Regions from separate parts of the Mycobacterium sp. 23 genome, predicted to be linked through region 2. Evidence: predicted binding sites of a transcription regulator. Region 2 holds the regulator's gene; each other region holds the start of a gene.
What was found. Region 2 encodes LexA, which represses DNA repair genes until DNA is damaged. Its sites were predicted from a motif close to CGAACANNTGTTCG; they were not measured.

Region 1: the regulator LexA is predicted to act here: its motif matches at 1,746-1,759, upstream of ruvC (crossover junction endodeoxyribonuclease RuvC).
Region 3: the regulator LexA is predicted to act here: its motif matches at 6,520-6,533, upstream of ACNQS7_RS17945 (DUF222 domain-containing protein).

Annotation. Positions count from the first base shown of each region.
Region 1 covers NZ_JBLVUX010000005.1:1,274,023-1,284,669, reverse strand. Annotated here, with positions in the region: gene ACNQS7_RS06960 (DUF350 domain-containing protein) at 1-99, opposite strand, end outside; gene ACNQS7_RS06955 (DUF4247 domain-containing protein) at 122-553, opposite strand; gene ACNQS7_RS06950 (DUF2617 family protein) at 550-1,044, opposite strand; gene ACNQS7_RS06945 (DUF4178 domain-containing protein) at 1,050-1,658, opposite strand; gene ruvC (crossover junction endodeoxyribonuclease RuvC) at 1,807-2,361, shown strand; gene ruvA (Holliday junction branch migration protein RuvA) at 2,358-2,951, shown strand; gene ruvB (Holliday junction branch migration DNA helicase RuvB) at 2,948-3,991, shown strand; gene ACNQS7_RS06925 (DUF1304 domain-containing protein) at 4,002-4,388, shown strand; gene ACNQS7_RS06920 (hypothetical protein) at 4,547-5,218, shown strand; gene ACNQS7_RS06915 (PE family protein) at 5,205-7,847, opposite strand; gene ACNQS7_RS06910 (hypothetical protein) at 8,348-9,043, shown strand; gene ACNQS7_RS06905 (GAF and ANTAR domain-containing protein) at 9,061-9,756, opposite strand; gene car (carboxylic acid reductase) at 9,861-10,647, opposite strand, start outside.
Region 2 covers NZ_JBLVUX010000005.1:1,447,660-1,458,306, reverse strand. Annotated here, with positions in the region: gene ACNQS7_RS07830 (TerC/Alx family metal homeostasis membrane protein) at 1-1,077, opposite strand, end outside; gene ACNQS7_RS07825 (LGFP repeat-containing protein) at 1,380-3,704, shown strand; gene lexA (transcriptional repressor LexA) at 3,732-4,466, opposite strand; gene ACNQS7_RS07815 (LysM peptidoglycan-binding domain-containing protein) at 4,760-5,266, shown strand; gene nrdR (transcriptional regulator NrdR) at 5,429-5,890, shown strand; gene ACNQS7_RS07805 (peroxynitrite isomerase) at 5,901-6,386, shown strand; gene ACNQS7_RS07800 (PhzF family phenazine biosynthesis protein) at 6,390-7,076, opposite strand; gene ACNQS7_RS07795 (alpha/beta hydrolase) at 7,111-8,136, opposite strand; gene ACNQS7_RS07790 (proteasome assembly chaperone family protein) at 8,181-9,161, opposite strand; gene ACNQS7_RS07785 (trypsin-like serine peptidase) at 9,341-10,147, shown strand; gene sthA (Si-specific NAD(P)(+) transhydrogenase) at 10,379-10,647, opposite strand, start outside.
Region 3 covers NZ_JBLVUX010000005.1:3,622,557-3,633,203, reverse strand. Annotated here, with positions in the region: gene ACNQS7_RS17985 (TetR/AcrR family transcriptional regulator) at 1-64, opposite strand, end outside; partial or broken gene ACNQS7_RS17980 (thioesterase family protein) at 136-954, opposite strand; gene ACNQS7_RS17975 (SMP-30/gluconolactonase/LRE family protein) at 968-1,786, opposite strand; gene ACNQS7_RS17970 (acyl-CoA thioesterase) at 1,918-2,808, shown strand; gene ACNQS7_RS17965 (LLM class F420-dependent oxidoreductase) at 2,814-3,734, shown strand; gene ACNQS7_RS17960 (acyl-CoA dehydrogenase family protein) at 3,735-4,883, shown strand; gene ACNQS7_RS17955 (formate/nitrite transporter family protein) at 4,938-5,768, shown strand; gene ACNQS7_RS17950 (DUF427 domain-containing protein) at 5,751-6,431, opposite strand; gene ACNQS7_RS17945 (DUF222 domain-containing protein) at 6,536-7,807, shown strand; gene ACNQS7_RS17940 (PPE domain-containing protein) at 7,897-9,636, shown strand; gene ACNQS7_RS17935 (CaiB/BaiF CoA transferase family protein) at 9,642-10,647, shown strand, end outside.

The DNA.
Region 1 (10,647 bases), 170 kb from region 2:
TACGGCGATCCCGACCGCGAAGTAGAGGACCGTGGCGACGGCCCCGCGCAGGATCGGATCGAGGCTGACGCTGCCGAACTCCACCGCGCTGTAGTACATGACAGTCCTCCTTTGCGAGTGCCTACTTGACGCCGCCCGGGCCGCCGGGTCGGCCGCCCGAGCCGCCCGATGGGGATCCGGGCGTGAACCCGGGACCGAGGAAGACGTAGGAGCCGTGGCTGTATCCCGCACCCAGGTCTTCGACCCGGATGCTGCAGGGACGGGTGCCGTCCGGGCCGACGATCACGACGTAGTCGCTGTACCGCAGATATTCATTGCCGCCGTTGGACGCCCGGGCGGAGGGCGATTTGTAGTGAGTCAATGTGTCGGCCACCTGCTTTGGTGACCCGGAGCAGGAGTAGCGGTTGGCGTTCGCGTCGTGGGCGTACGCCTGGTAGTGGTCGGCGATGTAGGAGCCGACGTCCCGGCTCACCAGCACGATGCCGAAGACCAGCGACACGGTGGCGGCCAGTGCCAGCCCGCCGGCGACCAGCAGCAGCCGGTTGCGGGTCACGGCTGCCACCGGCTGGCTGTGTAGACGACGGTCCCGCCGGTGCCGGTGGGGTAGAGGTGCCAGGTCTGCCACTGCCAGCCGTCGCCGTCGGGCTCGGCCGCCAGGGCCGTCAGCGCCGCGTCGTCGCCCGGGAACACACCGCCCAGCCAGCCCGGGTCGCGGGCGCACCGCTCGCGCAAGTCGCCGGCCAGGGCGCGGAAGGTGGCTTCGTCGTGCGTCACACTGTGCGATTCGAGGTGATAGCCCGGAGCATCCGAGTGCGCGGGCAGACCGTCCCCTGCGGCGCACGAGACCTGTTCGGAGAACCGGCCGGTGCCGTGTTCCACGGTGACGACGTGCGACGCACCCAGGACGCCCAGCAGTAGCGCGCCGCCACGCGGATGTGCCACTCGGTAGCTGGCCAGCGTGGGCGGTGCCGCCGCGTTGAGCGCCAATGCCAACCTGGCCCCGGACACATCGGCCGGAGCCACCGCCAGATGGTGAAGCGGCACCTCGGTCAGCCCGCGGGTGCGGGGTAGACGGTGATCTCGCCGGTGACCACGGTCTTGCCGGTGGATATCTCCCAGGGTGTTTCCGGTGCCCACCGCTCGAACGAGAGCAGCGTGGCCTTATCGGCGCTCGCGTAATCGACGTAGTCCATCTCGCCGCCGGGCGGCAGGCCGGTGGTGCCCTCGGTGGTGTAACCGGCGTGACCGCGCTCCACTTCGTGTAAGTCGGTGCCGTCGACCGTGTGGCGGCCGCCGGGCTGCAGGTCCAGATCCGCGCGTTTGAACCACATGGCCAACTCGAGTCGGCCGTCGTCCTCCTCGACGCTGAACCAGACCGGCTCGTCACCGCCTTCGAGCAGGTGTTCCCACCACACGAACGGGCCTTCGCGGTAGGTGACCGAGCCGCGCACCACGTAGTCGATGCCGCCGTGGCTGACGATCGCGCCAGGGCCGAGTTGGCGGGGACCGTATTCGGCGGGCATCGCGGTGAACGCGAGCGGGTCCTGCCTGGGTTCGGGGGTCTTGGGGGTTCTGGGCGCCCTCTTGAGCGCATAGACAAGCACCAGCAGAGACGCGATGAACAGCGCCACCGCGATCACGATGAGTTGTGCTCCCACGCGGACCCTTCCGTCGTGCGCATAACGTAACTCACGGCCGCAGCGCGTGTCTTTCACCGGTGATGTCCCACTTGGCGGCTAGGCTATCGAACAGCTGTTCGGAAATTCGGCCTACGACTCGGCCTCGGGAAGAACGTGGGGAGCTGCGGTGCGTGTGATGGGCGTTGACCCCGGCTTGACGCGGTGCGGCTTGTCGCTGGTGGAAAGCGGTCGCGGTCGGCAGATCACCGCTCTGGACGTCGACGTGGTTCGCACTCCGTCGGGCGAACCGCTGCACCGGCGGCTGCTGGCGATCAGCGACGCCGTCGACCACTGGCTGGACACCCACCACCCGGACGTACTGGCCATCGAGCGGGTGTTCTCCCAACTCAACGTCAGCACGGTGATGGGGACGGCGCAGGCCGGCGGCGTGATCGCGCTGGCGGCCGCCAAGCGAGACATCGACGTCCACTTCCATACGCCCAGCGAGGTCAAGGCGGCGGTCACCGGCAACGGCAACGCGGACAAGGCGCAGGTCACCTCGATGGTCACGAGAATCCTGGCGCTGCAGGCCAAGCCCACTCCGGCCGATGCGGCCGACGCGTTGGCGCTGGCCATCTGTCACTGCTGGCGAGCGCCGATGCTGGCGCGGATGGCGGCCGCCGAGGCTCAGGCGGCGCAGCAGCGCAGCAAATACCTGGCCAAGTTGAAGGCCGTCCGGTGATCGCCTCGGTCCGCGGTGAGGTGCTGGAGGTGGCGCTGGACCACGCCGTGATCGAGGCGGCCGGGGTCGGCTACCGGGTCAACGCGACGCCGTCGACACTGGCCACGCTCCGGTCGGGCAGTGAGGCGCGGCTCATCACCGCGATGATCGTGCGCGAGGATTCGATGACGCTGTACGGGTTCTGTGATGCCGAGAACCGCGACCTGTTCCAGACGCTGTTATCGGTCTCGGGTGTCGGGCCGCGGTTGGCGATGGCGACGCTGGCCGTGCACGATGCGGCGGCGCTGCGCCAGGCGCTGGCCGACGGCGACGTCACCGCCCTCACCCGGGTGCCCGGCATCGGCAAACGCAGCGCCGAACGGATGGTGCTGGAATTGCGCGACAAGGTGGGCCTGGTCGCAGGGTCCGGGGCAACACCGGCGGTGAACGGTCACGCGGTGCGCGGGCCGGTGGTGGAGGCGCTGGTCGGGCTGGGTTTTGCGGTCAAGCAGGCCGAGGAGGCCACCGACAAGGTGCTCGCGGCCGACCGGGAGGCGTCTACGTCGTCGGCGCTGCGGGCCGCCTTGTCGCTGCTGGGTAAGGCCAAATGAGCGATCCTGAGGAGCTCGACGAGCGCGACGTCTCGCCTGCGCTGGCCGTCGGCGAGGGGGACATCGACGGCAGCCTGCGGCCCCGCTCGCTTGGGGAGTTCATCGGCCAGCCACGGGTCCGCGAGCAGTTGCAGCTGGTCATCGAGGGGGCCAAGAACCGCGGCGGCACCCCCGACCACATCCTGCTGTCCGGGCCGCCCGGCCTGGGCAAGACGTCGTTGGCGATGATCATCGCGGCCGAACTGGGGTCCTCGCTGCGGGTGACCTCGGGGCCGGCTCTGGAACGCGCCGGCGACCTGGCCGCGATGCTGTCCAACCTGGTGGAGCACGACGTGCTGTTCATCGACGAGATTCACCGGATAGCCCGGCCCGCCGAAGAGATGTTGTACCTGGCGATGGAGGACTTCCGGGTCGACGTGGTGGTCGGCAAGGGCCCGGGTGCGACGTCGATTCCGCTGGAGGTCGCACCGTTCACGCTGGTCGGTGCGACCACCCGGTCCGGTGCGCTGACGGGCCCGCTGCGCGACCGGTTCGGGTTCACCGCGCACATGGACTTCTACGAGCCCGCCGAGCTGGAACGGGTGCTGGCCCGCTCGGCCGGCATCCTCGGTATCGAGTTGGGCGCCGAAGCGGGGGCGGAGATCGCGCTCCGCTCGCGCGGCACCCCGCGGATCGCCAACCGGTTGCTGCGTCGCGTGCGTGACTTCGCCGAGGTGCGCGCCGACGGCATCATCACCCGTGACATCGCCAAGTCCGCGCTGGAGGTCTACGACGTCGACGAGCTGGGGTTGGACCGGCTGGACCGGGCGGTGCTGTCGGCGCTGACCCGCAGTTTCGGCGGCGGCCCGGTGGGCGTCTCGACGCTGGCGGTGGCCGTGGGCGAAGAGGCTGCGACCGTCGAAGAGGTGTGCGAGCCTTTCCTGGTGCGCGCCGGAATGGTCGCGCGCACGCCGCGGGGCCGGGTGGCCACGGCGCTGGCCTGGACGCATCTGGGCATGACGCCGCCCGCCGGGGTCTCGCAGCCCGGGTTGTTCGACTAGGAGGACTCAGATGGTCACCGCCGCTTTGATCTTCGCCGCGCTGGCCGCGGTCCTGCACGTCTACATCTTCACGATGGAGTCGTTGACGTGGACCTCCAAACGCACTCGCGCGACGTTCGGCACCACGGTCGAGGAGGCCGAGACCACCAAGCTGCTGGCGTTCAACCAGGGGTTCTACAACCTGTTTCTCGCCATCGTGTCGGGAGTAGGCATTGCCGCGATGTTCACCGGGCACCGTGACGTCGGGGCGGCCCTGGTGTTCGCCGGCGTCGGGTCGATGGCGGCGGCCGCGGTGGTGCTGCTGCTCTCGGCTCGGGACAAGGCGCGCGCGGCCGTGACGCAGGGGCTGTTCCCGGTCATCGCGATCGTGCTGCTGCTGGTTGGTTTACTGACGTAACACCAGTAACACCAGTCACGGCTGAGCTCGGCATGACCGCGTCTGAAAAACGATATCGCCGGCGATATCACCGGCGTCTGCGCGTTCGGATGAGAAGACGGCTGCTTTAACGCCTCGGGGTCCGGGTACCCACCCCGGTACCTACCGAGGGAGATGTCATGAAAACCATCGAGGACCGCCCCACCCGGGGACGAATCCCACGCTCGCGTGGCGCCGTGATCGGATTGCTGCTGGTGATCCTGGGCGCATGGGGAGCACTGATCCCCTTCATCGGCCCGAACTTCGACTTTTCCTACACACCCGGCCAGGCCTGGACCGCCGCGCGCGGTTGGCTGGAGCTATTGCCCGGCGTGGCCACCGCGGTCGGTGGCCTGTTGCTGATCGTCTCGCGTAATCGCGGCAGCGCCATGCTGGGTGGCTGGCTGGCGGCGCTGGGCGGAGCCTGGTTCGTCGTCGGCCGCACCTTCGCACCGTTGTCGGGCATCGGCTCGGTCGGTGACCCGGTGGGCGCCACCGACCGCAAGCGCGTCGCGGTGGAACTCGCGTACTTCTCCGGCTTGGGCGTCCTGATCGCCTTCCTGGCCGGGGCCGCTCTGGCCCGGATGGCGTTCCGGTTGGCGCGCGACGTGCGCCCCGTCGAGCCCGTCGCGCATCCGGTGGAACCGGCTACTGCGGAGCCGCAGTACAGCGGGTTGGTCGAGCCCGAACGCGAGGTGTCGACCGACGCTCTGACCACACCGCGGGACCGGTTCGGGCCGGCCGACGGTGAAGCCGAGACTCGGCGTGGCGGTCTGTTCCGGCGGCACCGCGCGCCGGTCACACACCGCTAATCCTGTTGTCTAGGCTGCGCGGTCCGACCCCGTTGATACCGGCGCCGCTGGTGCCGCCTCGGCCGCCGCTACCGCCCTGGCCGCCCTGAACGCCCTGGGCCGGGTTAACCGGGTCGCTTGGGCTGCTCGCGCCGGTTGCACCGTTGCCGCCGTTGCCGCCGAGGCCGCCGGTGCCTCCGGTGCCGTGGGTGCCGGCCGCGCCGCCGTCCACTTGAGTCCCTGCCGCTCCGGCGGTGCCACCGGTGCCGCCTTGGCCGCCGCTGGCGCCGGTACCGCCGCCGACGGTGGCGGTGAACCCGTAGTTGCTGCCGCCGTTGCCGCCGGTGCCGCCGGTGCCGCCGCGCCCGCCGTCGCCGGCTTCGCCACCGCCGGCGCCGTTGATGCCGGCGCCGCCGGTGCCGCCTTGGCCGCCGGTGCCGCCTTGGCCGCCTTGGCGGCCGGCGCTCGGGTTGAGGATGTCATCGGAGCCGTTGGTGCCCGCAGCACCGTTGCCGCCGTTGCCGCCGAGACCACCGGTGCCCCCGGTGCCGTGAGCGCCGGCGGCGCCGCCGTCGATACGGGTGCCGGCGGCTCCTGCGCTGCCGCCCGTTCCGCCTTGTCCTCCTTGGCCGCCCATGCCTCCGCCGGTGGCTCCGGTGGTGGTGGTGCCGGTGTTGGTGCCGCCGTTGCCACCGCCCCCGCCGCGCCCGCCGTGGCCGCCGTCGCCGGCTTGTCCGCCGCCTGTGCCGTTGACCCCGGCGCCGCCGGTGCCGCCGGCACCACCGGCACCGCCTTGGCCGCCCTGGTTACCAGCGGTTGGGCTTCCAATGGAGTTCGTGCCCGCGGTGCCGGTGGCGCCGTCGCCGCCCGTGCCACCGTGTCCGCCGGTGCCGCCGGTGCCGTTGGCGCCGACAGTCCCGCCGTCCGTGACGTGGCCGGCTGCGCCGGCGGTGCCGCCGGCGCCGCCTTGGCCGCCCGCGGCGCCCATACCGCCACCGGTGGCTCCGGTCGACGTGGTACCCAGGAAAGAACCACCGTGGCCGCCCCCACCGCCCTGACCCCCGGAGCCGCCGGCACCAGCCTGGCCGCCACCGACCCCGCCGATCCCGGCCCCGCCGTCGCCGCCCGTACCGCCGGCGCCGCCCCGGCCGCCCTGCAGGCCGACCGAGGGCGCGGCGCCGGAGTCGGTGCCGTTGGCTCCGTCCGCTCCCGACCCGCCTGCCCCACCCGCTCCGCCGGTCCCGCCGGTGCCGACGCTGCCGTCCGCACCGCGGTCCACTCCGGTTCCTGCGGCCCCCGCGGCGCCGCCGGCGCCGCCATGCCCACCGTCAGCGCCCGTGCCGCCGCCGGCAGCGCCGGTGGTTGTCGTGCCGGTGGCACTGCCGCCGTTGCCGCCGGCACCGCCACCGCCACCGGTGCCGCCCTGGCCGCCGGCACCTCCGTTGAGGCCGCCGATACCCGCGCCGCCGTTACCTCCTTGGCCGCCGGCGCCGCCTTGGCGGCCCTGCCCGCCGGTCGTCGGCGCCGCGTCGGAGCTGCCGATCGCCCCGGCGTCGCCCTGGCCACCGGTACCGCCGGTGCCACCGACGCCGCCGGTTCCGGCGCCACCCGCGTGACCAGCCGCCCCGAGGTAGCCCCCGGATCCGCCGGCTCCTCCCACACCTGCCGCGCCGCCGTGGCCGCCGGTACCGCCGTTGCCGCCGTCGGCGTCGAACCCCACGCCGGTGCCGCCGGACCCACCCTGGCCGCCGGCTCCGCCGAGTCCGCCGGCCCCACCGGCCCCACCGGCACTCATCAACCCGTAGCTGGCTCCGCCGTCGCCGCCGGCCCCGCCGGCTCCGCCGGCGAAACCGAGGCCACCCTGGCCGCCCTGCGGACCCGCTCCCGCGGCGCCCCCAGCGCCGCTTGCGCCGCTACCGCCGATTCCGCCCGCGCCGCCGGCTCCGGCGCCGCCGCCGAACAACGCCCGTCCTGCCCCGCCCAGGCCGCCGGTCCCGCCGGCCCCGCCGTCACCCGTGACCCCGCCACCGCCGGTGCCTCCGGCGCCTCCCACGCCGCCGAAGCCACTCAGCAGACCACCGGAGCCGCCGGCCCCACCGGTACCGCCCGCCAGACCAGGCGCGCCCACGCCACCGGCGCCGCCCGCGCCGCCGTTACCGAACAGGCCCGCGTCACCACCACGCCCACCGCTCAAGCCGGGCGCGCCCGATCCACCGGCGCCGCCGTTGCCCCAGAGAATCCCGCCCGCCCCGCCTACCGCCCCGGTTCCTGCGGCGCCATTTACACCGTCTCCGATCAGCGGGCGCCCCAGAAACGCGTTGGTCGGCGCGTTGATCAAGCCCAGCACGTTCTGTTCAAGGACGTTGAGGGGTGCCGCGTTGAGCGCCTCGGCCGATGCGTACGCCTGCGCGCCAGCGGCGACGGTTTGGGTGAACTGGCCATGGAACTGGGCCACTTGCGCGCTGAGCGCCTGGTATTCCTCGCCCAGGGCGCCGAAGAGACGCGTCACCGCAGCAGAGACCTCATCACCGCCCAGCGCGGCGATGCTCGTCGTGAGGGGCGCCGCGCTCGCGCCCGCGGCCCGCAGTACCTCTCCGATGCCGCGTAGATCGCTTGCCGCTGCGGCCAGGGTCTCAGGTGTAGCGGTCACGTAAGAAGACAAATCCGGCTCCCTCGACCTCGCGTGTGGCAGATCCCCGACGAGACTGCGCCGCGAACGTTATCGCGCCCTAAGCGTTATTTCAGCAATTTCGACAATTTGCATACAAAATCGAAGAGCTACGCTCGTGGGTGCAGTGTCTTCGTGACGCCTCGCTCTACAGGTGCACCGATGGGGGAGTCGGCCCTCATCAGGCCGTAAGCAGCGTAGCGACGTAAAGACCGTTATCACAAGCATTTTGAGAGCGCGATACGGAGCCTCCGTCGTGCTGGCCTGCTATCTCGGATCGATGATCGGAAGACGCTGGAAACGCGTTTTAGAATCATTTTTCAATTTATTCGTCATTTCGCTGAGGGGTATAACACTGTTCAGCAACGTCCTTGCACGGTCAGGGGGCAGTGAATGACGAACGCCCGTTAAGCGGCGTGCCGTGCCGAAGCGACCCGAAGCCGTCGCCGGTTACTTCGAGCGATGTCGGGTACCCGCCGGCCATGAAAAATCCAGAGCATGAACACCCCGGCCGGCTGCAGATGCCCCGCTCCCGCGGCGCTGTCAGCGGATCGCTGCTTGTCCTGGCAGGTGTTTGGGGAGGGCTGATCCCCTTCCTGGGGCCGCGGTTCGATTTCGCCTACACCCCTGCCCAGGAGTGGGCATGGACCACCGCGCGCGGCTGGTTCGAAGTGCTCCCGGGCGCGGCGGCGGTGCTCGGCGGACTACTTCTGCTCGCTTCCCGCAACCGCGTCGGTGCCACGTTCGGCGGCTTGCTGGCGGTGCTGGCCGGCGCCTGGTTCGTTGTCGGCCCCCGGGTGGCACCGCTGATGCGCCTCGGGACGATCGGTGATCCCGTCAGCGCCACTGAACGCAAGCGTGCCGTGCTCGAACTTTCCTACTTCACCGGTTTGGGCGTACTGATCGTCCTCGTCGGCGGGTTCGCGGTGGCCCGCACCTTCGCCCGCTTGGCACGCGACATTCCGGCGCCGGTGCCCGCTGAGCCCCGCCGTGCGGACGCAGCCGTGACGGTACCGGCGGCGGAAGCGGTGTCGTCGGAAGCGGTGACCACGCCGCGCGGTGACCGGGTCGCGCCGGAGAACGACCCGCGGCGGTGGCGGGAGGTCCGTCGTCCACGGGAGCGGGTCGGCGCGGGACGCAGCACCGCCTATCTGCGGTGGCCCCACCCGCAGGGATGACTCCGCGAAGGCAGCGGTCAGTGACTCCCGCGGGTGTCGATGACTCGCTGCGCAATGTCGACCAGCGAGGTGTTGCTCTCCTGGGACAGCCGCCGCAGCATGTCGAAAGCGCGTACGTCGTCGACATCGAAACGCTCCATGATGATGCCTTTGGCCTGGCCGATGCGGTCTCGGCTCGCCACCGCGGACTGTAGGTTCTCACTCTGGTGGCTGGCCATCAGGGCGGCGGCGGCGTGGGCGGCCAGCACCATGCCGATCGTCTGCCGCTCGGCGTCCCACTCCGTCGGCTGATACCCGAACAGGTTCAGTGCGCCGGCGGTGCGTTCGTGGGTGTAAAGCCGGAAGGAGAGTCCACTGAGCACGCCGAGCTTCTGGACGGCGGCAGAGTAGGCCGGCCATCGCGTTTCGTCGCGGAAGTCGTTGGTGCGCACGACGTCGTAATCCGACGACGAGGCCGCTTCAATACACGGCCCCTCGTTCAGGGTGTGCTGCAGTTCGTCGAGTTCGTGCGGCAGCGCGTCGGTGGCGGCAACCGAATCGAACCGCCCACCTTTGCTGATGAGCAAGATGCCGGCGGTATCGACACCGGGGATCAGTTCGACTGCCGCCGCGGTGACCTCGGTCAAGATGTCTTCGGCTCGGCGGGGTGCGGCGACGAGGCGCGCCAACTCGGCCATGCGCACGGCCAGATCATGCTTGGACGGCTCAGACATGGCCTGGAGTTTGCCCCTCTCGTCCGGCCGTCAAACCGAAGGCCTTGACTCAACCAGAGCAGGCGCCCGGTCTCGACGACCGAACGCCTGCTCCGGTGTGGCGATTACAGCAGCCCGAGTAGCCGCAGATCGCTCACGTACTTGGCGATGATCGCCGGTGTGACATGCGGGATGTCCTTTTCAGGACCGATCTTCGCCTCCTGCACCGCCGTGCGGAAGACGTCGGTGGGAGCGATCGACCCGTTGATGGGCTTCTCCGGCTTCTGGTAGTTGTGCAGCAGCGGCAACAGCGAGGCACTGCGCTGCTTCTCAGGCAGGCCACGGAGGGCGGTCTCGAACCGCTGCAACCACTCGCCGTAGTCGGTGATCCGCTGGATGGCGCATCCTCCCGAGATCATCCAGTCCACGAACTCATCGAAGCCGATGCCGTCGTCGTAGGGGTTCATCACGTGGTAGGTCGCGAACCCGTCGCCGCTCTGTGCCCCGAGCACCGCCACCGCTTCGGCGATGAACTCGACCGGCAGACCGTCGTAGTGGGCGCGCTGCCGGTTGCCTTCGCCGTCGAGTTCGTAGAACGAACCCGGCGCGATGCCGGTAGCAGCCAGGCTCAGGATCGTCCGGGTGAACATGTCCGGCACGTTGAGCTGACCCGCCCAGGTGGTGTCGGCCAGGATCATGTCGCAGCGGAACACCGCCACCGGCAGGCCACACAGGTCATGCGCCTCGCGCAGCAGCACCTCGCCGGCCCACTTGCTGTTGGCGTAGCCGTTGGCGTAGCCGTCGTCGATCTGGCGTGTCGCGCTGATCTGCCGGATATCGGCGTCCTCGGTGAACGCACCCGGCGCGATCCCGCCGCCCACCGCGATCGTCGAGGTGTAGCTGAAGGGCTTG
Region 2 (10,647 bases):
TATTTCGCGCTCCGCCCGCAACAACTCGGCATATGCCGCTTCGCGCTGTGCTGGATCCTGCGTTGAGGTCAGGTACTCGAGCGCGTGCCGGCGGGCCCGGCTCACGGCGTTCTGTCTGCGGCCGCGCGCCGAAAGCAGCGACACCGCTGTGGTTGTGAGCAGCACGGCGACGATCACCAGCAGCGACACCGTGATACTCAACTCCACGACCGGGACCGGCCTGCCGTGGTTGATGAATGGAAGGTTGTTGTCGTGCAACGCTTCCAGGATCAGCTTCACGCCGATGAAGCCCAGGATCACGGCCAGACCGTAGGTCAGATAAACCAGTCGATCGAGCAGGTTGTCGATCAGGAAGTACAGCTGACGAAGACCCATCAGCGAAAAGGCGGTCGCCGCGAAAACCAGGTAGATGTTCTGTGTCAGACCGAACATCGCCGGCACCGAATCGAAAGCGAACAACAGATCGGTGCCACCGACGGCGATCATCACCAGCAGTAGCGGTGTCATGACCCGTCGACCGTCCTGCACGACGAACAACCCGTCGCCGTCGTACTCCTTTGATGTCCGCAGGAAGCGACTGGCCAGCCGGATGACCAGGTTGTCGGCGTTACTCTCTTCTGTCTCTGCCGGTTTGGCGAGCTTTCCGGCCATGATCAGCAGCCCCACACCGAACAGGTAGAAGACCGAGTTGAAGTTGTTCAGGAGTGCGCCGCCCAGGACGATGAAGACGGTGCGCGCGATGAGCGCGAACGCGATACCGAACAACAGCACCTTCTGCTGCGCCACCCGCGGAACCCCGAAGCTGCTGATGATCAAGAGAAATACGAAAAGGTTGTCCACGGAAAGGGCTTCGTTGCTCAGGTAGCCCGCGAAGTATTCGACGGCCATGCGCGGGCTGCCCAGTACGGCGATGCAGATGCCGAAAAGTACCGCTATCCCGATATATGTTGCCGACCAGGCTGCGGCCTGACGTAGCGTCGGCACGTGCGTCTTGCGTACCTGAAAGACATAGTCGAACAGCATCAACCCGGCGATCAGCACGATGGTCAGGGCCCAGCCAAGTCCGGAAACACCCATGCGCGCTGGATTTCCTCTCGCGAGATCGGCCGGCATGCCAGGCGGGATGTCGTCTCGGGCACGGTAACCCAACTGATGCCCGGGGCGCAGCGCGGTTTCTCGCGACATGAGCGCGGCACGGCATCATTTCGACATCGGCTCGGTATCCGTTTCCGTAATATGTACGATTTGACTTCGCATATCTCAATCGCTAGAGCAAAGTTATGCGAGCCCGGAAGCGATGCGCATCGCTGCCGGGAAACGGCCCACGGCGGTGAATCCGCCTGCTCGCCAGGTGGGCAGGGCATCGGCTGGGAGGCTTGGTGAACGGGCAAAGGGGTCAATTGAGCAAGTTGGTCGGGCGTGCGCGAGGCGGCCTGACGGCCGCCGCGTTGGCCACCGCGCTGGCCCTGGCGCTGCTGGCGCCTACCGCGTCCGCGTCGCCGATCGGCGACGCCGAGGCGGCGATGATGGCGGCGTGGGACAAGGCCGGCGGCGCGTCATCCACGCTGGGTGCCAGAAAAGGCGACGTCTATCCCATCGGCGACGGGTTCGCTCTGGACTTCGACGGCGGCAAGATGTATTTCACCCCCGCCACCGGTGCCAAGTACATGTTCGGCCCCATCTTGGACAAATACGAGTCGCTGGGCGGTCCGGCGAACAGTGATCTCGGTTTCCCGACCATCAACGAGGTACCCGGTCTCGCCGGACCCGACAGCCGGGTCAGCACGTTCGCGGCCAGCGACAATCCGGTGATCTTCTGGACCCCCGATCACGGCGCGTTCGTGGTCCGCGGCGCCCTGAACGCGGCGTGGGACAAACTCGGCAGTTCCGGCGGAGTGCTGGGAGCCCCGACCGGGGACGAAACCTACGACGGTGAGGTGGCGTCGCAGAAGTTCAGCGGCGGAGAGGTGTCCTGGAACAGGAAAACCAAGGAGTTCAGCACCAACCCGCCGGCGCTGGCTGACCAACTCAAAGGCCTGCAGATACCCATCGATCCCACCGCCGCCATCAACATGGCGTGGCGCGCGGCCGGCGGCGCGAACGGACCATTGGGGGCCAAGAAGGGCGGCCCGAGTCCGATCGGTGGCGACGGCATCGTCCAGGAGTTCAACGGCGGCAAGATTTTCTTCAGCCCGGCGACCGGCGCGAACGCCGTCGAAGGGGCGATCCTGCAGAAGTACGAGTCGTTGGGCGGACCGGTCAGCAGCGACCTCGGCTTCCCGATCGCCAACGAGGCCGACGGCGGTATCACGCCGGCCAGCCGGATCGCCACGTTCTCGGCCGCAGACAAGCCGGTGATCTTCTGGACTCCTGATCACGGCGCGTTCGTCGTGCGCGGAGCCATGAAGGCGGCGTGGGACAAGCTCAAGGGAGCCACCGGCAAACTCGGCGCGCCCGTCGGCGACCAGGCGGTGGACGGCGACGTGGTATCGCAGAAGTTCACCGGCGGCAAGGTGTCGTGGAACCGCGCGAAGAACACCTTCACCACCGATCCGGCGAACCTCGCGCCGCTGCTGTCCGGCCTGCAGGTGTCGGGACAGAACCAGCCCAGCACGTCCGCGTCGCCGCCACCCGGCAAGAAGTTCACCTTCCACTGGTGGTGGTTGGCGGTGGCGGTGCCGGTGCTGCTGCTCATCCTGATGTCAGTGCTGGTGGTATTCGGCCTGCGCCGCCGTCGCGCCGGCCGGGCAGCTCCCGCTTACGACCGTGGCCGTGACGTGGCCGACGAGTTCGATGCGGGTGCTGACGGGCGCTGGTCGCACGACGACGTCGATTACGGCTCCGAGCGCTTCCCGCCCGTCGAACACCACCCCGAAGAGCACGAGGTGCCGGAATACGGTGCAGCGCCGCGGGTGAGCTGGTCCAGAGGGGGCGGGACCACGGCCGGTCCCGAGGGGCGTGGTCTGGGTGCCGAGGACTATCACGACGAGACCGCCGAGTACGGGGACGAGTACGCCCATGGCGCCGACGACTACGCCCGCGGCGCCGACGAGTACGCCCACGGTGCCGAGCAGGAAACCGACTTCGAGGAATACGAACACGACGAGTTCGAAGGTGACGAGGATCCGGACGCGGTGGACACCACCCCGACGCCCATCGTGACGCGCGGCGCCTTCGGCCAGCTCGTCGAGGCCGAGCCGGAGGTCGCAGAAACGATCTCGCCGGAAGCCTTCGAGGCGGAGTCCTCGGTGCCGCGCAGCGAGGGTCCGGTAGCGCCTGAGGTGCCCGAAACCCATCCTGAGCAGGAATTCCCGGACATCTTCTACCCCCGCGGTGGTCCCGCGGAAGAGGAGGTACCCGACGCGGCCGCCTCGGATACCGTCGTCGGCGCTTTCGAGCCGCGGAAGGGGCGGCACGCCGCCGCGGATGAACCGGGCTACGCACCGACGGCGACGGAGGCGGCCTATGCCGCGGCGCCGCAGGCCGAGGCTCCTCTGGCCGCAGACACTGCGGCGCGGCCGACCATCCACCTACCCCTGGACGACGACCCGTATCGGGCGCCGGACGGCTACCCGATCAAGGCCAGCGCGCGGTTCGGTCTGTACTACACGCCCGACAGTGCGCTATACCACGACACCCTGGCCGAGATCTGGTTCGCCAGCGAGGCCGTCGCGCAAGCCAATGGCTTCGTCAAAGCCGACTGATCGCCGGCCTGCGTCAGCGCTTCGGCGCTACACCTTGCGGATGACGGTGACGACCTTGCCGAGCACGGTCGCGTCGTTTCCGGGAATCGGATCGAAGGCCGGATTGTGGGGCATCAGCCAGACCTGACCGCCCGCCCGCTTGAACGTCTTCACGGTGGCCTCACCGTCGATCATGGCCGCCACGATGTCGCCGTTGTCGGCGACGTTCTGTTGGCGCACCACGACCCAGTCGCCGTCGCAGATGGCGGCTTCCACCATCGAGTCGCCGACGACTTTGAGCAGGAACAGCGTCCCTTCGCCGACCAGCTCTCGCGGTAGCGGAAAGACGTCTTCGACCGCCTCTTCGGCCAGTATCGGTCCGCCGGCGGCTATCCGGCCCAGCACGGGTACGTACGTAGGTTCCGGCAACGCGTCCGACCCGGCCACGTCGGTGCTGGGAGGTGTCACGGCGTCATCAGCCGCGCGGACGTCGACGGCCCGCGGCCGATTGGCATCCCGCCGCAGATAACCTTTGCGCTCCAGCGTGCGCAACTGGTGGGCCACCGAGGACGTCGACGTCAGGCCGACCGCGTCACCGATCTCGCGGATGCTGGGTGGATAGCCGCGGGTGGTGACCGAAGCGCGGATGACTTCGAGGATGGTGCGCTGCCGCTCGGTCAGCGCGGCATCGACGGCGTGCAACCGGCCGTCAGCGGCGGCTCGTTCGGATGCGCTAGCGGAACCGGCTCGATCAGCTACTGGGGGGTCGTTGCTGTCGCTCATGCCACTGAATGTAACCGCACCCGACCGAAGAATCAAACATGTGTTCGAGCAGCGTGTCGGAGCGGTCGGCCCAGCCTTCCTAGCGGCCCGGATCAGCGGAATCACAAGTGTGTAACTTTCGGATGGATCGGGTATCCGAAATTCATCCAGCTGGTTGCACCGACAAAACCTTGTCGGTGGTGAGGTCTACCGTTTTGCTCGTGCGACACGCCTCGCTCAGATGTTCGATATCGAACATGTGAGCGACTAGGGTCGAACACACGAGCGATATTTAGTCGACCGGAGGCAACGACATGACGATCAGCTACGCGGGCCCGCAGCGCACCTGGAACGCGCAGAGGCTGGTGAACAGGCCTGCCAACAGGCCGTTCGACGAGTCGCCTACATATCGCGGCGGGCAGATCCGGTCAAACCGGCCCGGCCCCACCCGTCCGGCCGGCGCGCCCATGCACTACCGCGGCACCGGCGTGGCGATGTCGACGGCGTCGCACCGGCGGCGTCCGGTCTCGGTGCTGACGACGATGGGGCTGGCGCTGCTCGCCGGCATCATCACGCTGTGGCTGGGCTTGATGGCCAATTTCGGGAGTGTGCTGAACGACGAACCGGCCGGCGCGTCGGCGCAGGTACCGGCTGCACTCGCCGTGGTGCGCGTGGAGCCCGGTGAGTCGCTGCAGCAACTGGCCACCCGGGTCGCGCCCGGCGCCCCGGTGCGCGAGGTGGTGGAACGGATCCGCAATCTCAACGCGCTGGACTCCAACGCAGTCGCCGCCGGCCAGACGTTGATCGCCCCGATCGGGTGAACCCGCGGGGAGCGGGACGAATTGCGCTCTGCGCCAACCTTGCTCGGTCGTCTCCACCTGCTGCTGGACTGATCGTGCCAGCGGTGGCCACGCCGGTGGCGCACAGGTACTCTCGGGGTGGTTCTGCGGTACCCCGAAGTCAGGCGCGGCAAAGGAGCGGCTATGCACTGCCCGTTCTGCCGGCACCCCGACTCGCGAGTGATCGATTCCCGGGAGACCGATGAAGGCCAGGCGATCCGCCGGCGCCGCTCGTGTCCCGAGTGCGGGCGCAGGTTCACCACCGTTGAGACCGCGGTGCTCGCCGTCGTCAAGCGCAGCGGCGTTACCGAACCCTTCAGCCGGGAAAAGGTGATCAGCGGCGTGCGCCGGGCCTGCCAGGGCCGCCAGGTAGACGACGATGCGCTGAACCTGTTGGCCCAGCAGGTCGAAGATTCGGTGCGGGCCGCAGGTCCGGAGGTGCCCAGTAACGAGGTCGGTCTTGCCATCCTGGGACCGCTGCGCGACCTCGACGAGGTGGCGTACCTGCGCTTTGCGTCGGTTTACCGGTCCTTCTCGTCGGCCGACGACTTCGAGCGGGAGATCGAGGCCCTGCGTGCCCATCGCAACGTGTCGACTCCGGGCTGAGGCTCGATAGATGCCCGTCGAACTCCACCCCGATCTCGCAGCGCTGGAGCCCCTGCTGGGCACCTGGACAGGACGGGGTGCTGGCGAGTACCCCACGATCGAACCTTTCGACTACCTCGAAGAGGTGGTTTTCACGCACGTGGGCAAACCGTTTCTGGTCTACGGGCAGAAGACTAAAGCTCCCGCCGACGGCAAACCCCTGCACGCCGAGACCGGCTACCTGCGGGTACCGCAGCAGGGAAGGGTCGAACTGGTCCTCGCTCACCCGAGCGGCATCACCGAGATCGAAGTCGGTTCCTACTCAGTGGCCGGTGACGTCATCGAGATCGAGCTGGCAACCATCGACATCGGGCTCACGCCGACCGCCAAAGAGGTGACCGCCCTGAGCCGTTCCTTCCGCATCGACGGCGATCAACTGTCCTACTCCCTGCGGATGGGCGCCGTTGGCCAGCCCGAGCAGCACCATTTGGCCGCAGTGCTGCACCGGCAGAGCTGAGCGTCAGTTCACCTGCCGCACACCGTCATCGGCGACGCGACCGCCGACTTTCGCCCATCCCTCCGCGCTCCACGTCGTCGTGATCAGCGACCCACGGCCCTGCGTAATCACCAGGTCCCGACTGAGGTATTCGGTGATCCGCACCGCCGCGGAGCCGGTCGCCTCGTCTTCGGTCACACCGAGGTTCGACGCGAACATCCGGCTGCGCACCGACCCGGTCTCTCGATCCGTCCACGCCCACAGATAGTGCGCGACGTCGTCGGGGAAATCGGCGGGATCGGCCTGCAGCACCGCATCCGGTGAATCGAAATCGTGGATGGCGAATTCCGGCGCCCATTCCGCGGGCGCGCTGATCTCGGTGAACTCGCCGGAGTAACTTACCCGCACCAACCCGGCGGGCAGGTGCAGCGTGTTGATCGGCGTTCCACGTCGCCGCAACCACCACGACGCCCCGACGCACGGGTGGCCGGCGAAGGGCAGTTCGGTGCGGGGGGTGTAGATGGTCGCGCGCGCGGTCGTTGCCCCCTGGGCGGGGAGTTCAACGAAAATCGTCTCGCTGTAACCCAATTCGTGGGCGAGTTGCTGGCGGTCACCCGGGTTGACCAGGCTGGCGTCGACCACACCCAGCGGGTTGCCGAAGTTTCCGTCCGGGTCGGTGAATACCCGCAGCACGGTGACGTCGATGCTCATGGCCCGACCCTACGGGTCGATACGAGCACATCGATCAGGTGGCGCTGCGCTCGTCGGCTCCCATGGCATTGAGGACGGCGACGCGGGTGTCCGTCGGCCCGGACACAGTGCGGGCACCGCCGCCGCTGCGCAACAACTCGCGCAGGGCTGCCTGATCGTATTCGGGTGGCTCGGTGGTGTCGATGAACCGGTGCACGATGTCAAGGAATCGGGCGGGGTCGTCGTGGAAGGGGAAATGGGCGGAATTCTCGAAGATCTCGAGCCGGGACCCGGGCATTGCCGCGTGCGCCATATGGGCGTGCCGAACCGGGATCACCGAGTCTTTCTCACCCCAGATGATCTGAACCGGGATGGCCTCGGTCAAATAACACCGGTCCAGCATCGTGACGATCTGACCGCGCCAGTCCACCACGGCCCGCAGCGTGCGGGTGAACGCCGAGGACGCCGTCGGCTCGGGCAGGTCGTTGAGGATCCGCAGCATATTGGGCAGATCGCGGCCGATGGCCGTGGAACCGAGCGCGAGTCCCGCCAACTGGCCCAGTACCTGCACCGCGGGCAGCACCATCGGCAGTCGCAGCAGCGCCAGCGCCTCGGCCCCCATCGGCAGCGAGGCGAACCGCAATGCGATGTTGACGTCCTTGGTGACACCGCCGGCGCCCACCAGGATCAGCCGGTCGACCAAATGCGGGAACTGGTAAGCGAATTGCATCGCAACGCCGCCACCGAGGGAATGACCGACGATCGTCACCCGTTCGATGTCCAGCACGCTGAGCAGGTCCCGCATGCCGTTGGCGTAGGCCGCGGTGGAGTAGTCGGCGCGCGGCTTGTCGGATTTGCCGTGGCCCAGCAGGTCCGGGGCGATGACGGTGAATCGCTGGGCGAGCTTGGCGTGCACACCGGTCCAAGTGGTCGAGTTGTCGCCGATGCCGTGGATCAGCAGGATCGCCGGACCGGAACCCGCGATCCGGAACGCCCGCTTGTAGCCGTGGATGGTGCGGAACTGCAGTGACGGGGATGTCACTTCTCGCACCGGGCGGAGAGTACGCGTCCGCTCGGTCATGTCGGCAACCTCGTTGTCGGGCCGGGTAGGCGTGTCGGAAGCGGTTACTTCGCGTTGTCGTCGTCGTCGAATTTCTTCTCAGCCTGTTGAGCCAGGAACCGCTCGAACTCGGCGCCCAACTCATCGCCGCTAGGCAGGTCCTCGTCGTTCGTCAGTAAGGATCTGTTCTCCTGAGCGTCAATGAACGCATCGTACTGGCGCTCGAGTGCGGCCACCACTTGAGCGACTTCCGCGCTCGCCTGCACCTGTTCGTCGATCTTGGCCCGAATCTCGGTGGCCGCCTCGGTGAGTGCCGTCAGCGGCAACTCCAGCGAACCGGTCTTGCCCACCTGCTCGAGTAACGCCTGGGCCGCGGCCGGGTAGTCGGTCTGCGTCAGGTAGTGCGGGACGTGCACCGTGAACCCGACGACCTCGTGCCCGTGCTGTGCCATGCGGTATTCCAGCAGATTGGATGCACTACCGGGAACCTGGATCTCGGAGATCCACGGCTGGAAGTCCGCGATCAGGTCGGCGTTGTTGGAGTGTGCGGTCATCGTGACGGGACGGGTGTGGGGAACGGCCATCGGGACCGTGCCGAGTCCGATCGTCTGGCGCACCCCGAGCCGTTCGGCGAGCAGTCGCACCGCGGTGATGAACCGCTCCCACTTCAAGTCCGGCTCCATGCCGGCCAGCAACAGAAACGGCGTGCCGATGGTGTCGCGCAGCGCGTACAGACTCAACTCCGGGTCGTCGTAATTGGTGAAGTGGTCGGTCTTGAACGTCATCAACGGTCGCCGCGAGCGGTAGTCCAGTAGTTCGTCGATGGCGAACGACGCGACCAGTTCGGTGTCCAGCGCCGCCCGCAAGTGCCGGGAAGCCAGCCGGATAGCGTGACCGGCGTCAGAGAAGCCCTCCAGGGCGTGTATCAACACCGGACCGCGGCCGTCGGACGTCGACAACACAGGGGCCGGGAACTCCAGCTCATACATGCCGGGTTGTCCTGGCTGGTACTCCTGCGCCTCTTCGGGGTCGTAGTGGTCGGACATCGGTGCTGCCTCCTCTCGGGGTCTCGCAAGATCTCTCCAGGGTGCCCTGTCCAGTGTCCCTCAATCGATGCGGCTCTTCATTATCGATGACCCGGGCCTTTTGCTGCCCCACTTATCAACGCACGGGGCGTAGTTTCTATTCGCTTGCCAGGGCCCGCTGTCAGGCATGATGTATCTCGATGCGCACTGTCGCGGCGGTTCTGTGCCTGCCGGTAAGCCTGGCGGTGTTAGTTACGTCATGCGCCCGGCCTGCTCATCAGGCCTCCGTCACCGGTAGCCCGGCGCCGAAGCCGGAAAGTTCGGTGCAGCGCCTCAGCGAACCCGGCAGCGCGGTACCGGATCCGCGGGTGGGCGCGATATTTCGCGGCGTTTCCCGGGAGGGCGGCAACCTGCACGTCTGCACCGGGTCCGTGGTGCATTCCGCGGGCGGTGACCTGGTGCTGACCGCCGCGCACTGTCTGCTTGGGGAGATGGACGCCACCTTCGTTCCCGGTTTTGCCGGCGAGGCGACGACCACCGACACCTTCACCGTCGACGAGGTCTTCTTCGACGCTCGCTGGATCGCCAGCCGGGATCCGCACGCGGATTACGCGATCGCCAAGGTCAGCGGCACCGGATCGGTGGAGCGGCGGGCCGGCGCAGCCCTGTCGCTGGGCACCGCGCCGGCGGCAGGCAGCCGGGTGAGTGTGACGGGGTACCCCGCCGGCGTCGGCGGCCGGCCCGTTGCCTGCGAAGGCACCACCGGCGTCACCGATGGCGGGTTTCCGTCCGTGCCGTGCAAAGGACTCGTCGACGGAACCAGTGGCGCGCCCTGGATCAGCGGGTCGACGGTCGTCGGAGTGGTCGGTGGATTCGAAGGCGGCGGGTGTACTGAAAGTGTCTCGTATTCAGCGCCTTTCGACGAGAACACCAGGCAACTGTTGGCCCGTGCCGAAGCCGGCGGTCCCGGTGACAGCCCGCCGGCCGATTACGACGACACCTGCTGACGCCACGCGAGCCGAAACGGTGGCGACCCGCGGCGCCCGGCTGCGCCGTGCTTGCGATCGCCACTGTCAATACTGGTGGCGACCCGCAGCGCCCGGCTGCGCCGCGCTCGCGATCGCCACTGTCAATACTGGTGGCGACCCGCAGCGCCCGGCTGCGCCGCGCTTGCGATCGCCACTGTCAATACTGGTGGCGACCCGCAGCGCCCGGCTGCGCCGCGCTCGCGATCGCCACTAGCGCCGGAACTGGTGCAGCGCGCGCATCTTGTTGGTCACGTCCAGCGCGGCGACCTTGTAGGCCTCCGAGAACGTCGGGTAGTTGAACACCGCATCCACCAGGTAGTCGACGGTGCCTCCGCAGCCCATGACGGCCTGCCCGATGTGCACCATCTCGGTGGCGCTGGTACCGAAGATGTGGGCACCCAGCAGCGTGCGGTCGGTGGTGGACACCAGTAGCTTGAGCATGCCGTAGGAGTCGCCGGCGATCTGGCCGCGGGCCAGTT
Region 3 (10,647 bases), 2.2 Mb from region 2:
GGATCCGCTGACGGGTCGAGGTGTCGTTGTCGACGCTTTCGCTCACCGGCGATGGCTGGCTCATGAGTTGTTCTCTTCCAATGGGTTTGGGTCTGCGTTCGGCTCGGGCTTGGTATTGGGTTCGGGCTTGGTCTTGGCCCTGGGGGGCCTCGGGCGGACCAGCACCGATTGCTGGATGGCCCCGACCGCGCCCTGTTCGTCGAACAGTGTCCCGATCGTGGCGCCGATGCCGTCCGGGCCGTAACTGGTTTCCGCGCGGATGCCGACCCACTCACCTTCGGGAACCCGGAAGACGTGCACGGCCAGGTCGGTGTTGACGAAGGTGAACTTGGTGATGTCCAACTTGCTGCCGATGCCGTTGGCGCAATCGGCCACTGCGAACAACCGCTCTAGCGGCGTCATGGTCTCACCGGCGACAAGGTCCGCGATCGGCCTGATCCACGATTCACCCGGGCCCGGCGTCAGCGGCACGGTCAGCCACAGCCACTCCAGGCTGTGCACATAGTTGCGGTCCCAATTCCGCGCCTTGAGATCACGGTTGCGCGCCTTGGACACCGGGCGCGGCAGCGGCGCGGGTGAGTGCGCGACGGCGGCCGTGTCGACCTGCTGCAGCCGCCATCCGCTGGCCCGGGCCACCGGGCGCGGTTCGCCGTCGGGTCCGAGTGCCAGCATCTCCGCGGTGACCAACTCGATCTGCTTTCCGCCGCGGTCCAGGCTCGAGCGGACCCACAGATCCCCTTCCACCGGGACGGCGCCGAGTAGGTCGATGACTACCCGGCTCAAACGGGTGTCGTCGCGCCGCTCGCATCGTTCCAGCGCCCGGGTCAGCAGCGCGGACACCGGCGCGCCGTGCTGTATGGCGGACGACCAGGTGCCGCGGGCCAGATCGGTGGCCCGGAACTTCTCGCCCCGCGCGTCGGCACTGTCGATCAGCTCGTAGTACGAGTCGGTCATCTTCCCCCTCGGGTCAGGGCAGGCCGGCGCCCGGAATGTCCACCTGCACCGCGTCCAGCCTGGCCAGCCGGGTGCCCATCAGTCGCTTGGGATAAGCATCGGTGCTCGACAGCAGGAACAGCGTGCGCCGCTCCGGTCCGCCGAGCGTGCACGCGATGGCGACCCGGTCACCCATGTCGATGCGGTCCGTCACCTCGCCGCCTTCAGTGATCCGCTCGAACTGATGAGCCAGCGTCATCGCCGCCCACACGCCGCCCCGGGCGTCGAGCGCGATGCCGTCCGGCGGGCCGTCGAGATTGTCGGCGAACGGCCGGCGGTCGGTGAGCTCGCCGTCTTTCCCGATGGTGTATGCGGTGAGGCGGCGGCCCATCGACTCGGCCACGATCAGGGTGCCGCGATCGGCGGTGATGACCATCCCGTTGGGGAAGTCCAGATCGGTTGCCACCACGGTCGCGGTGTCGTCGGTGTCGAGCCGGACGATGGTGCCGCCGTCGAACGCCTGCGAGCCTATGTAGGCACGCCCGAGGTCGTCGATGACCATATCGCCGAGGCTGGCCGGTACGAGGTCGGACAGGTCGGCGACAGGTGACACGGTCTCGCCGTCATACCGGAGAACCTGCCTGTCCTCGGCGGAGACGATCAGCAGTGATCCGTCGGGACGGAAACCCAGCCCCGAGGGTGTGTGGCCGGGCAGCGGCAGGGTGGTAAGCGAGCCGCGCCAGTCGCAGGTGTGGACGGCTTCGCCGAGCATGTCGGAAAACCAGAGCAAGCCCTCGAACCAGCGCGGACCCTCCCCGAAGCAAAAGCCGTCGGCGAGCGGTGTCGGCGCCAGCGTGCCTTTACAAATCACTGCCAAAGTGTCATGCACCGCGGGCGTTGCTGTCAACGCGGGCGCGGCTTCGCGCGAGCTTTACAAATAATGCCTGAAATGTCACGCTGGGCCGTGAGCTGCCGGAACAAGGGGTGAGCGCGTTGACGACAGAGTCTGAACAGGTCCAGTGGTCGGTGGAGAGCCTGCTGGATCTCTTCGAGGTGCGGCCTGACGGGCCCGACCGGTTCATCGCCGGAACCGGACTGGCCGGCCAGGACGGCCGGCAGGTGGTGGAAGGCACCCAGGTCGTAGCTCAGGCGATTGTGGCCGCGGCGAACCGATTTGAGGGCAAGTCCGTGCGTTCGGCGCACGCCGTGTTCGCCCGCGCCATCATGGTGGGCCCGCCGATCGAGCTCGTGTTCGACGTGCTGAACGAAGGACGCTCCACCGCGACGGCGATCATCTCGGTGCTGCAGAACGGCAAGCGGTGCGTGAGCGTCACGGTGCTCACCGACGTTCCGACCGGCGACGTCATCCGCCACCACCTGACCCGGCCCGATGTCGCGGCGCCGGCCGACGCCAATGCCGTCGAGATGCCGATGACCGGCCGGGAACTGCGCCTGGTCGACGTGGTCGACGTGAACAGCCCCGACGAGGTCGGTCCGCCGGAGCTGTACGCCTGGCTGCATTACGACCCGATCCCCGAGCGCGACGATCTGGCCAAGGCCCTGATCGCGTATTTCACTGGACACCTGGGCATTTCGACGACCATGCGGGCACATTCGGGCATCGGCACCGCCCAGGCACACCTCACCGTGTCGACCGCACCGATGTCGATCTTCGTTTCCTTCCACGAACCGGTGCGCTGGGATGACTGGCTGCTCTACAGTCACGAGAGCACCCAGGTCGGTGCGGGAATGTCCTACGTGCGCGGAACCGTGCACACCGAGGACGGCGATCTGCTGTGTTCCTTCGCGCAGGAGGCGCTGATCCGCCCGCTGCGCACCACCGACACCTCGATCAACGCTGCGGCCCGGTTCTGAATCCCGTGCGCTTCACCATCACTCACCCGATGCACAGCCATCCGTACAACCCGGAGCTGGTCAGCGGGGACGGCATCGCGACAGTGGCGGCAGCGGCCGAGAAGGCCGGATTCCACGGGTTCGGGTTCACCGACCATCCGGCCCCGTCGCAGCGCTGGCTGGAAGCCGGCGGGCACGACGCGCTGGATCCCTTTGTGGCCCTAGGCTTTGCGGCGGCGCGGACTTCGGTGCTGCGGCTCATCCCGAATATTGTGGTGTTGCCCTATCGGAATCCGTTCGTGGTCGCGAAATCCGGTGCCACACTCGATCTGTTGTCCGGTGGCCGATTCACCCTCGCGGTGGGGGTGGGTTATCTGCGGCGGGAATTCGCGGCACTGGGTGTGGACTATGACAAGCGCGCCGAGTTGTTCGAGGAAGCGTTGCAGGCGATCCGGGCCATCTGGACGTCCGACGACGTCACATTCGAGGGGCAGCATTTCACCGCGCGGGGGATCACCGCGCATCCGCTGCCGGTGAGCCAACCGCATCCACCCATCTGGATCGGCGGCAATACCGGTATGGCTCGCCAACGGGTCGCGCAGTACGGAGACGGGTGGTGTCCGTTCCCCGCTCCGGCAGGGCTGGCGCGCACCGCGGGCACTGCGGTCATCGATTCGGCGGAGGCGCTGGCCGCCGGGATCGACGATCTGCGGCGGCGGTGCGACGCGGTGGGTAAGGACTGGTCGACGGTCGACATCACCTTCAGCAGTTTCGAGGGCGGCAATCCGGCCAGTGACGATTTCAATGCCGACGCCTACCTGGGCGGGCTGGAAAAGCTTGCCGCACTGGGTGTTACGTGGGTATCGGCGCACCTGCCCGGCGACAGTCTGGCGCACGCGCTCGAGGTGATGGACCGGTTCCGGTCGCTGGTGATCGATGTGATGTGAATGGACTTTTCCGCGGTGCCGTTGTCCGACGAGGATCGGGCATTCCATGACCAGACGCGCGCGTTCATCACCGAACACGTGACGGACGAGGTGCGTCGGCGCAACCGTGAGTTCGGTGAGAACTTCGATGAGCGAGTGCATTTGGCGTTGGGCGCAGCGGGCTATCTGGCCTCGGACTGGAAGCTGGAATCCGAGGGAGGTTTCAGTGCCGTCCGTCGTCGCATTTTCAACCTGGAGATCGCCCGGGCGCATACGCCGTGGTACCACTGGGGCACCACGTCGGTGGTCGCGCGCCTCGTGGAGCAGTTCGGGGCGCCCGAACTCGCGGAGATGGTGTTGCCCGGGGTGCTGTCCGGGGAGGTACGCCTGTGCCTGGGGTATACCGAGCCCGAAGGCGGCTCGGACGTGGCGACCTGCAAGACCCGCGCGGTACGGGATTCAGACGGCTGGATCATTAACGGCTCCAAGATGTTCACGTCGAATGCGCAGAACGCGAAGTACGTCTTCCTGCTTACCAACACCGACCCGCAGGGCCCGAAACACCGCAACCTGACCATGTTTCTGGTGCCGCTGGATTCGCCAGGCATCGAGATCCAGGGCATCCGCACCCTGGACGGCGACCGGACCAACATCGTGTTCTACAGCAACGTACGCGTCGACGACCTGTACCGGATCGGTGACGTCAACGCCGGTTGGACGGTGATGCGGTCTGCGCTGGACTCCGAGCACGGGTTGACCGAACGGGATGCCGAAGGCCTGCAGGATGTCGCCGCGATGTCCGGGCACGGCATGGTGATGGCCGAAGCGGTCGACCGGGTGGCCGCCCTGGCCCAGATTGACGACGAATCTGTGATGTACCGGCTGGGGCGGGATTTCGCGCGGACAGAGGCGGCTCTGACCACCCCCGGCATGTTCGGCCGCGTCGCGATCGGACAGACCATGCGCGACATCTCAGCGGACCTGATGGACATCCTGGGCCCGGCGGCGGCGCTGCCGACCGATACCGAGGGATCCGCCGACGACGGCTCGGCGGAGCATCTCTTCCGGCTGGCCCTGCCGATGGGGATCTACGGCGGCAGCCTCGAGGTGTTCCGGAACATGATCGCCCAGCACGAGTTGCGGTTGGGTCGGCCCAGTTACGGCAGCTGACAGCGTGGGGCGTCTCACAACGAAGCGTGGCGATTTACGGGTATCTGCCAGGGAATGACCAGAACTGCGCAGCGTCAGCTCGGAGCGTCAGACAGCCCGATCGAGGACGCGCTGGAGGACGCCTTCACCAGAATGGTGAGCGAGGGTGCGCAGCGTCTGCACCGCACCTGGCGCGAAGTATTCGTGACCGGGTTCTTCGGTGGTACCGAGGTGGCTATGGGTGTCCTTGCCTACCTGGCGGTTCTGAGTGCCACCCAGCGCCCACTTGTCGCGGGGCTGGCCTTCTCGATCGGCTTCCTGGCGCTGCTGTTGGGACGCAGCGAACTGTTCACCGAGGGTTTCCTGGTGCCGGTCGTGACGGTGGCCGCACGGCATGCGGGACCGGCGCAGCTGCTCAAACTCTGGGGCGGCACGTTGCTGGCCAATCTGATCGGCGGTTGGGTGATCATGTGGCTGATCATTGCGGGCTTTCCGCAATTGCGGACACAAGCGATCGAATCGGCCACCCACTTCGCCACGGCGCCGCTGTCGACGCAGACATTCGCTCTGGCGGTGCTGGGCGGCATGGTGATTACGCTGATGACCCGGATGCAGCATGGCACCGACTCGGTACCGGGCAAGATCGCGGCCGCGGTCGCGGGGGCTTTCCTGCTCGCAGGGTTGCAGTTGTTGCACTCGATCCTGGACTCGCTGCTCATCTTCGGCGCACTCATCACCGAACGGGCGCCGTTCGGTTATCACGACTGGTTGGCCTGGTTTGGATATACCCTGGCGGGCAATGTGATTGGTGGGCTGGCGCTGGTGACACTGTTGCGGTTGCTGCGCAGTAAGGACCGGTTGCAGGAGGAACGCGCCGAGGCGATGACGTCACCCGCTGACAGGTAGTTCGGCCACTACGTCGATGCGCGTGGGGTCGAAGCTGAAAAACCCTGCTATGGGCTGACTTTCGGGGTAAGGGTCGGGGTAGGTCCAGGCGGCGTCCCGTATGACGGTGTTGCCCACGACCGCCGACCAGTACGTCGCGTATCCCTTGTAGTTGCAGTAACTTGCGGTCTCGGTCTGCCTCAGCAGATCGGTGCGTACATGTCTCGGATGAACGTAAAGCCTTGGTTCAAGCGCGGTTTCGAAGAGAATCAGGGTGTCGTCGGTATCGACCAGCTGGGTGTCGTCGATTGACACCCGGAGCCTTCTGTTGGTCGGCCTGCAGTCGACGCGGTGGTAGGGGTTGGGCGGGTAGTGAACGAGCTCACGACCTTCCTCGAACCAGGTGTCCACCGCGTCCCAGGCCACGCGAACGAAGCCTGGTGCGTCTGGTTCGGGTTCGGTTGGGAGCCCGGTGATTACGTCTTCTGGGAAGGCGTAGCTGAGCGGTTTGTTCTGCCGGTGCACCATCAGCGCCCGTTCGGTGTCGATCACGGTGCGTCCGTTGCGTGTGGCCTGGATCCGACGCGGATGCGGCTCGATGTAGACGACGCCGTCGGGGATAGGGGGAGTGAATCGTCCGGCGGGATCGCTGCTGAGTGGGCCGCCTCCGGCTACCAGGCTCATCATTCGAGGGTACGGCGGGTGGCGGGACGCAGTTATCCACAAGTCGCGGCCCTACCAAAAAGTACGAGGCAGTAGATTCAGGTATGCTCGAACATGTGTTCGATATGCTGCGATTCTCGCAGGTGGACCCGGGTGCCACCGAAGCCGAACTGGTCGCGCGCATCACCGAGTTGGAGCAGGTGAAATCCGCCGCGGCCGCGGGGCAGGCGCGGGCGGCGGCCGCCCTGGATGCGGTCCGGCGTGCCGCGGAATCGGCCGCGGCAGTGCCGGCGGCCAAGCGGGGCCGCGGGGTGGCCAGCGAGGTCGCCCTGGCCCGCCGGGATTCCCCGGCCCGCGGGGGCCGGCACCTGGGGTTCGCCACAGCTTTGGTGCACGAGATGCCCCACACCCTGGCCGCGTTGGAACACGGCGCGCTCAGCGAATGGCGGGCCACCCTGATCGTGCGGGAATCAGCCTGCCTGGACGTTGAGGACCGCCGCATACTGGACCGCGAACTGTGCGCCGAGATGGACACGCTGGTGGGACTGGGCGACACGCGGATCACCGCCGCCGCCCGAAAGATCGCCTACCGCCTGAACGCGCGCGCCGTCGTCGATCGCGCCGCCCGGGCCGTGCACGACCGCACCGTCACCATCCGCCCGGCACCGGACACCATGACCTGGATCAGCGCCCTGCTGCCCCTGGCCCAGGGCGTCGGGGTCTACGCCGCACTACGCCGCGCCGCCGACACCACCTTCGACGGACGCAGTCGCGGACAAGTCATGGCCGACACTCTGATTGAGCGCATCACCGCCACCCCCGCCACCACCCCGGCCCCCATCGCCCTCAATGTGGTCATCTCCGACCGGGCCCTGCTCGGCCACACCGACGACGCCGCGACCCTCGAGGGCTACGGGCCCATCCCCGCCGAAGTCGCCCGCCGATGGCTCACCGCCGCGCTGGCCGAGAAGAACTCCCTGGCCACCCTGCGCCGCCTCTACGCCAACCCCACCACCGGCGCCCTAGTCGCCATGGAATCACGCGCCCGCACCTTCCCCCGCGGACTGGCCGAATTCATCAACCTGCGCGACCAAACCTGCCGCACCCCCTACTGCGACGCCCCCATCCGCCACCGCGACCACATCACCCCCGCCCACCACGGCGGACCCACCACCGCCACCAACGGCCAAGGCCTGTGCGAACGCTGCAACTACGTCAAAGAATCACCCGGCTGGCGCGTCACCGCACACGACGAAAACGGTGTGCACACCACCGAATACATCACCCCCACCGATGCGCGGTACCGATCCGTCGCGCCACCGATCTACGCCATCACCCATATCAGCGAGATGGAAGACGCCCTGGGCATCACCGTCATCGACTTCCATGCCGCCTAGCAATTCGTTCAAAAGAGAGATAATTGACGCTTGCGTAGGCGTAGGGTGCTCTCCGGGATCAGAGAGTTCCGTCTGACGGGGGGTCGATTGTGGCAAACTTCGTTACTCTGCCGCCGGAGATTAATTCTTTGCTGATGTTCAGCGGTGCGGGGTCGGCGCCGATGCTGGACGCGGCCGCGGCCTGGGAAGGCTTGGCATCGGAATTGGGGACGGCGGCATCGTCCTTTTCGTCGGTGACAACGGACCTGGTGGGCAGTTGGTGGCAGGGAGCTGCGTCGGCGGCGATGGCGGCCGCGGCCGCGCCCTATGCGGAGTACCTCGGCACCGCCTGCGCCCGGGCGGTCGGCGCGGCCGAACAGGCCCGCACAGTGGCCGGTGTATTCGAGGCCGCCCGCGCCGCGACCGTCCATCCGCTGGCGGTGGCGGCGAACCGCAGCGCTTTCGTGCAGCTGATCCGATCTGATTGGCTGGGGCTCAACGCCCCCGCAATCATGGCTGCGGAGGGGCACTACGAGCAGATGTGGGCCGCGGACGTCGAGGCGATGACGGGCTACTACGCCGGGGCGTCGGCCGCGGCCGCGCAGCTGCCCGGTGATCTGCAACGACTCCTGCAGAACCTGCCCAGCCTGGGTATCGGTAACCGGGGCAACGCGAACATCGGGCACGGCAACACCGGCACCGGCAACATCGGCATCGGCAACAGCGGCACCGACAACAGTGAACTGGTGCCTCCGCAGTCGGGCAACTACAACATCGGCGGCGGGAACAACGGCAACGGCAACGTAGGTGCCGGAAACAACGGCAACAGCAACGTCGGGTTTGGCAATTTCGGCAATGGGAACATCGGCTTCGGAAACGGCGGTCCGACCGATTTGTCCAATCCGAACCTCTATACCTTCCAGACAACCGCCGGCAACAACAACGTGGGCATGGGTAACACCGGTAGCAATAACGTCGGCCTCGGCAACCTGGGCGACGGAAACATCGGCGGCGGGAACACGGGCACCGCAAACTTCGGAGCCGGGAACACCGGCATCGGCAACTTCGGCTTCGGGAACAGCGGCAACGGGAACATCGGAATCGGGCTTGTCGGCAACGGGCGGGTCGGCGTCGACCTCGCCGGCGTGTTCAACTTCGGCAACGGCAACATCGGTCTGTTCAACTCGGGTGACCACAACGTCGGCTTCTTCAATTCCGGCAGCGGCAACGTCGGCATCTTCAGCTCAGGCGTCAATACCGTTTTCCCGGGCCACATCAACAGCTTTGGCTTCGGGAACTCGGGGACCGGCAGTCTCGGTTTCGGCAACTCGGGCGCCGGCAACGTCGGCTTCTGGAACTCCGGCCTGCTCAACACCGGCTGGGGGAACGCCGGCTCGATCAATACCGGCGGCTGGAATGGGAACAACCTCAACACGGGCCTGTGGAACTCCGGCGAGACCAACACCGGCTTCGGCAATTCCGGCCACGTCAACACCGGCGTCGGAAATGCGGGCAACGTGAACACCGGCTTCGGCTTCGCCACCGACGCCGGTGACGTAGGCATCGGTGCCGTCGACAACTCGGGATTCGGCAACACAGGCGCCGGAGTGTCCGGCTTCGGCAACAACGGCGGCAGCGACGGTCACGGGGTGTCCGGCTTCTTCAACACGATCGTTGCGGCGCTGCAGTCTTCCGGCGTGAGCTCGGGCTTTTTCAACACTGCCGTCACCGGCGCCGTGGGCCCATTCCCGAGCGGCGTGCTGAGTGGCTTCAACTCGGGCCTGTTCAATACGGGGACCGCCAATTCGGGCATCCTGAGCCTCGGTCAGTTGGTGATGAAGCTAGGCTGACCGCGATGGCAGGACCGGTGGAGGGCATCAAGGTCGTCGAACTCGGGGTCTGGGTGGCCGGTCCGGCAGCGGCCGCAATCCTGGCCGACTGGGGCGCCGATGTCATCAAGATCGAGCCGCCGGCCGGCGATCCGGGGCGGATGTTCGGCCGCATGCTGGGCTGCGACCTCGGTGTGAACCCACCGTTCGAGATGGACAACCGGTCCAAGCGCAGCGTCGTGCTGGACCTCACCACTGCGAGCGGCCGACAGATTGCGCTCGAATTGCTCTCGGACGCAGATGTTTTCATCACCAACGTGCGGCCCGGTGCGTTGCGGCGGCTCGGCCTGGACTACGAGACGCTGGCCAACGATCACCCGCGGCTGGTTTACGGTCTGATCACCGGCTACGGCGAATCAGGGCCGGACGCCGACCGCGCGGCCTACGACGTCGCGGCTTTCTGGTCCAGAGGTGGCATCGCCCACCTGCTCACCAGGCCCGGCGACACACCCCCATTCCAGCGTGGCGGCATGGGCGATCATTCGGCCGGCATGACCCTGGCCGGCGCCGTCTGCGCTGCGTTACTCGCCCGCGAGCGTACCGGCACAGGGCAATTGGTGTCGACCTCGCTGTACCGCCAGGGTGCATACACCGTGAGCTTCGACCTGAACACTTACCTGCTCACCGGTCAGCCGATCGCGATCGGCGAGCGCGCCACCATGGGTAACCCGTGTATGAACAACTACGCCGCCGCCGACGGACGCCGGTTCTGGATCGTCGGACTGGAAGTCAACCGGCACTGGCCGGCACTTTGTCGAGTGGTGGGCCGCACCGAGTGGCTGACCGACCCGCGCTATGCCGACGCCCGCGGCCGCGCGGCCAACGCCGCCCCGCTGATCGCCGAACTCGACGAGATCTTCGCGACCCGCCCACTCGACGAGTGGGCGGACCTGTTCGCCGCCGAGCCGGATTTCTTCTGGTCGCCGATCAACGCACTCGAGGACATTGTCGCCGACGAGCAATTCCATGCGG